Paludisphaera borealis: one gene and its partner. The protein of the gene in region 1 binds, or shares a complex with, the protein of each later gene. Links are inferred from orthologs where the notes say so. Each region holds a gene or a part of one and is shown on either strand. Other genes may lie near its edges.

The links.
Region 2: rny (region 1) and BSF38_RS24375 share a complex: the UniProt entries of both Bacillus subtilis proteins name them as parts of the possible RNA degradosome complex. The link is inferred for Paludisphaera borealis from one-to-one orthologs.

What each region holds. Positions count from the first base shown.
Region 1 is NZ_CP019082.1:1,580,013-1,582,886, forward strand. It holds rny (ribonuclease Y), read left to right. Parts: upstream 1-602; coding sequence 603-2,147; downstream 2,148-2,874. Other genes in the region: BSF38_RS06170 (DUF1579 domain-containing protein), read left to right, coding at 1-216; BSF38_RS06180 (TIGR00282 family metallophosphoesterase), read left to right, coding at 2,186-2,874. UniProt on the Bacillus subtilis protein: Endoribonuclease that initiates mRNA decay. Initiates the decay of all SAM-dependent riboswitches, such as yitJ riboswitch. Involved in processing of the gapA operon mRNA, it cleaves between cggR and gapA.
Region 2 is NZ_CP019082.1:6,310,028-6,313,000, reverse strand. It holds BSF38_RS24375 (polyribonucleotide nucleotidyltransferase), read right to left. Parts: upstream 2,653-2,973; coding sequence 349-2,652; downstream 1-348. Other genes in the region: BSF38_RS24380 (two-component system sensor histidine kinase NtrB), read right to left, coding at 1-227. UniProt on the Bacillus subtilis protein: Involved in mRNA degradation. Catalyzes the phosphorolysis of single-stranded polyribonucleotides processively in the 3'- to 5'-direction. Necessary for competence development in Bacillus subtilis.

The DNA of each region.
Region 1 (2,874 bases):
ATGCTGACGGAAGGCGAGTACGATGAGGCGACCCACACCGAAACCGCGACCGCCAAGGGCACCGACCCGGCGTCGGGCAAGCCGTACGATCTCAAGATGACGACGCTTCACAAGGGCAAAGACGCTCGGGTCTTTACCATGAACATGAAAATCGCCGAAGCCGGCGACGAGTTCTTCAAGTTGATGGAGATCAGCTACACGCGTCGAGCCAAGTAAGGCTGTCGGCCCGAGTGGGTTGATTCGGTCGTGCAAGGAGTGCCGCGGGGGGGGGCGGGTCGACGCTGGGGCGGAGGGCCGCCAAACGATTGACCGTCCCCTCCCTTCTGTTAGAGTAGAATAGGATTCTCGCTCAATGGGGGGCGACCGAGGAATCTGGAGTTCTTCAGACGACTTCCGGGACGGCTCCGGCGGTCGACGCCCCAGCCGTGGCCCCTCCCGACGGCGCCGGCGACGATCCGAGACGAATCGAGTCCACTTCGGCGTGGATCGTGTCGGCGGAACTCGGGCCGGTCGAAGGATGCTCCCGAGACGCTACGGCGAGCCGGCCGGTCCCCAGTCAAGCAGCGTCAGACCTGGAAAGGCCGAGCGTCGTGTACGGAGAGATGATCGGGGGCTTGATCGGCCTCATCCTGGGGGTTCTTGGGGCGTGGTGCGCCATGCACCTGTCAGCCCGGCACCGAGCCGACACGGCGCACGGCCTGGCCGATCAGATCCTCAGCAACGCCGAACGCGAGGCTCTGACCATCCGCATCCAGGCGGAGCTTCAATCCAAGGAGGATTCGCTCCGCCGGCGCGCCGAGCTGGACATTGAGACGGACCAGTCGCGGAAAGACCTCCGCGACCAGGAGCGGCGGCTGGACAAGCGCGGCGACCTCCTCGATCAGAAGCTCGAACTGCTCAACGGCAAGGAGCGCGACATCGAGACCCTCCAGCGCCGCCTGGCCGAGCAACAGGAAGAGATCCGGAAGAACCGCCAGGTGGTCCAGCACCTCGAAGCCGACCAGCGCAACGAGTTGCAGCGAATCAGCGGCCTCGTCCCGGACGAGGCCCGGAAGATCCTTCTCGCACGGATCGAGAACGACCTTCGGGTCGAGGTCGGCGGTCGGATCTTGAGGCACGAGACGATGGTCCGCGAGGCCTGCCAGACCAAGGCCCGCGAGATCCTGTCGATCGCGATCCAGCGCTACGCCGCGTCCCACACCGCCGAGATCACGGTCAGCACGGTCGACATCCCCAGCGACGAGATGAAGGGGCGGATCATCGGCCGCGAGGGGCGGAACATCCGGGCGTTCGAGAAGGCCACGGGGGTCGACGTGATCGTCGACGACACGCCGGGAGTCGTGGTCGTCACCGGCTTCGACAGCGTCCGCCGCGAGGTCGCCAAGCTGTCGCTGGAGAAGCTGATCCAGGACGGCCGCATCCATCCGACCCGTATCGAGGAGATCGTCAGAGAGACCCAGGACGAGATGGAGCAGCACATCCGCAAGCTTGGTCAGGAGGCGGCCGCCGAGGCCGAAGTCGTCGGACTCCACGACAAGCTGCTCGACTACCTGGGCCGGCTCAAGTTCCGCACGAGCTACTCGCAGAATGTCCTCCGGCACTCGATCGAGGTCGCCTTCTTGACCGGCATGATGGCCGAGGAGATCGGCTTGAGCGGCACCCTGGGGCGGCGGTGCGGACTCTTGCACGATCTGGGCAAGGCGGCCGACCACGAGATGGAGGGAGGCCACCCCGCCGTCGGCGCCGAGCTGCTGAAGCGGTACGGCGAGGGGGGCGAGGTGACCCACGCCGCGCTCGGGCACCACGACGACCTCCGGGTCGACGCCCCGTACACGGTCCTGGTCGCTGCGGCCGACGCTGTCAGCGCCAGCCGGCCGGGGGCGCGGCGCGCCACTCTGGAAAAATACGTCCGGCGGCTGGAAGAGCTGGAATCGCTGGTCCTCGGCTTCCCGGGCGTCGATCAGGCGTACGCCGTCCAGGCCGGCCGCGAGGTTCGCGTCATGGTCGACAGCCAGCAGCTCGACGACGCCTCGGCCGCCACGCTCTGCCGCGAGATCGCGCAAGCGATTCAGAACCAGTTGACCTATCCCGGCGAGGTCAAGGTGACGGTGCTCCGCGAGACCCGTTGCGTCGAAATCGCCCATTGAAGCTCAAACATACTCATACATGGAGAGCGAGCAACCCGTTGACCCCCCTCAAGATTCTGTTCATCGGCGACGTCGTGGGCTCCCCCGGGCGCAAGATCCTCTCTCAGGTGCTCCCCCGGCTGATCCCCCGCTGGGGCCTCGGGCTCGTCGTCTGCAACGCCGAGAACTCGGCGGGCGGCTCGGGGTTGACCCTCAAGTGCTTCGAGGAGCTGATCGACGCGGGGGTCGACGTGATGACGATGGGCGACCACGTCTATCGCAAGGATGAGGTCTTCCAGGTCTTCGACAAGTCCGACCGCGTGCTCCGGCCCGCCAACTATCCCTCCGAATCGCCGGGCCCCGATCTGGCCCTGGTCACGGCCCGGGACGGCACGCCCGCGGCGGTCTTCTCGGTGCTCGGCCGGACCTTCATGAAGCCGGTCGACTGCCCGTTCCACGCCGCCGACCGCATGCTCGAACGCATCGGCGTTTCCACGCGGGTCGTCCTGGTCGACGTTCACGCCGAGGCCACCAGCGACAAGATGCTCCTGGGCCGCTACCTCGACGGACGGGTCTCGGCCGTGCTGGGAACCCATACCCACGTTCCGACCGCCGACGAGCAGATCCTCGCCGGCGGCACCGCCTTTCAGAGCGACGTGGGCATGACCGGCCCGCACGACGGAATCCTCGGCCGCCGCTACGACCGCGTCCTGAGCGCGACCTTGACCTTCGTCCCGAGCTACTTCGA
Region 2 (2,973 bases), 4.7 Mb from region 1 along the record:
GGGGACTCGGCCCCCTGAAAATCCTCGGCCAGCAGGTCGAGGTTGAGCGACAGGGTCGACAGTGGGTTGCGGATCTCGTGCGCCAGGCCGCCGGCCAGTTGCGAGATCTGGGCGTTCTGGACCCGCAGTCGACGTGCGATCTCATGTTCGGCGGCCGCTTCACCGACGACGGCCGGCGATGCGGCGGTGGACGGGCTGACGGCGGCGCCTGCGACGGGATTGGCCATAGGTCTCGATTGCCGGTTCAGGGGCGTGGAGACGGTCAGAGCCGCAAGGGGATGATAAGTCGCGAGCAAGCGCCGGGGACGAGGCCCCGGCGCTGTTCGCATGGACCGGATTTCAAGGATCTCAGCGTCGGGGAGGACCGCCGTAGCCGCCGCGGCCGCCGTCGGGGCCGGAAGGCCGCCGGGGAGGTCCGCCGGGACCGCCGCCGGGTCCGCCCTGGGGACGGTCGGGAGCGCCCGCGGGACGGGTCCGCGAGGCGAACTCGTCGGGCTCGCCGCGCTCGGCGAGGGCCGCCTTGCGGGAAAGCTTGACGCGGTCCTGGTCGTCGACGGCGATCGCCTTGACCAGCATCGGGTCGCCCACATGGCAGATGTCGGTGACGCTGCCGACGTAGCCGTCGGACAGCTCGCTGATGTGGACCAGGCCGTCCTTGCCGGGGAGGATCTCGACGAACGCGCCGAACTCCTTGATGGAGGTCACGCGGCCTTCGTAGATCCGGCCGATCTGGACGCCTTCGGTCATGGCGACGATCTTGTCGCGGGCCGCTTCGGCACCGGCGGCTTCGAGGCTCGAAAGCGTCACGACGCCGCTGTCGTCGATGTCGATCTTGGCGCCGGTCTCGTCCTGGAGGCGACGGATCGTCTTGCCGCCGGGGCCGATGATCAGGCCGATCTTCTCGGGGTTGACCTGGATCTGGATCAGCCGGGGGGCGTTCGTGGAGATCTCTTCGCGCGGCCGCTTGATCGATCGCAGCATGGCCCGCAAGATCTCGAGCCGGGCCTCGTGGGCCTGTTCGAGGGTCTCACGGATGATGTCCTCGGTGATCCCCTGGTTCTTGAGGTCGAGCTGGATTCCGGTGACGCCGCGCTGGGTGCCGGCGACCTTGAAGTCCATGTCGCCGAAGTGGTCTTCGTCGCCGATGATGTCGGTCAGAAGGACGTATCGGCCGGTCTCGTCGTCCTGAACCAGGCCGATCGAGATGCCGCCGACCGGGTCGGTGATCGGCACGCCGGCGTCCATCAGGCTGAGCGTGGCGCCGCAGACCGAGGCCATCGAACTCGATCCGTTCGATTCGAGGATGTCGGAGATCACCCGGATCGTGTACGGGAACTTGGCCGGGACGGGGAGGATCGGGGCGACCGACCGTTCGGCCAGGGCGCCGTGGCCGATTTCGCGACGGCCGGGTCCGCGGATCGGGCGGATCTCGCCGACGGCGAACGGCGGCATGTTGTAGTCGAGCATGAACTTCTTGCTGTACTCGTCCATGATGCCGTCGACGCGCTGCTCGTCGGCGCCGGTTCCGAGTACGGTGGTCACCAGCGCCTGGGTCTCGCCGCGCTGGAAGATGGCCGAGCCGTGGGCCCGGGGCAGGACGCCGACCTCGCACTTGATCGACCGCAGATCCTTCGGGCCGCGGCCGTCGGACCGCTTGCCGTCGAGGATCAAGTTGCGGACGACCTTTTCTTCCACCGCGTGGAAGGCGGTCTTGATCCGCAGGGGGGTGACCGCCACGGGGGCCTGCGAAGAGCCGGCGGGGCCGGCCAGCGGCAGGGCCAGAGCCTCGCCGTCGGCCGGGATCAGCTCCTTGACGATTGACTCGAGCAGCTCTTTGACGGCCGAGTTCCGCTCTTGCTTGAGGACGATCTGCTTGAGTTCGCGGAGCCGCGAGCCGAAGCGGTCGTGAAGAAGCTGGCGGAGCGGGTCGGAAGGGGTCGGCCTCTGGTCGGGGCGGTCGTGGCCGGCCGCTTCGAGCAGCTCGTACTGGAGGGCGATCAACTCCTGGTTGATCCGGTGCCCCTCGATGATGGCGTCGGCCATCTCGGGCTCGGGGATCTCCTCGCCGAACCCTTCGATCATGACGACGGCCTTCGCCGTGCTGGCGACGATCAGGTCGAGGTCGCTGGCGGCGATTTCGTCGGCCGTGGGGAACGCGATCAGCTTGCCTTCGATCCGTGCCAGGCGGACGGCGCCGATCGGGCCCAGGAACGGGGCCTTGGCGAGCATCAGGGCGGCCGAGGCCCCGATGATCGAGAGCACGTCGGGGTCGTTCTGGCGGTCGGCCGAGATCGGACCCGCCTGGATCTGGACCTCTTCGCGGTACCACTCGGGGAAGAGCGGCCGGATGGGCCGGTCGATCAGCCGGGCGGTGAGGATTTCCTTGGTGGTGGGCCGACCTTCGCGCTTGATGAAACCACCGGGGAACTTGCCGGCCGAGTAGGTTTTTTCACGGTAGTCGACCGTGAGCGGGAAGAAGTCGAGCCCTTCGCGGCCCGGGCCGGCCATACTCGTCACGAGCGACATGGTGTCGCCGAGACGGACGACGACGGCGCCGGAGGCCTGCTTGGCGAACCGCCCCGTTTCGATGCTGATCGTCCGGTCGCCGATGGTTCGCTCGACGACCTTGCGGGAGAAAGGCGTATTGGACATGAATGTACCTGGATGAGACTCGGAGTCGTGTGGCGTCGGGATGATCGCGAAGCATGGACGTCGCCGACGACTCTCATGGCTCTCGCCCAGGGCCAGGCGTTGGGGTCGCGGCCGGACGACGCCGGCGGCGAAACGCAAAGCCCCAAGCAGAAGCGGGCCGGACCTCGAAAGGACCGGCCGCTCTTTTCAGCCAGGAAGTAGAATGATCGCCTACGACCGACTCATACTCACGCTCACGAGGGAGCTGCCGGCGGATGTTCGTCCCGGACGACCGAATTTCCTGGTCGGCTTTGGGGCCGAGCGCGTTGGAAATTCTGAAGT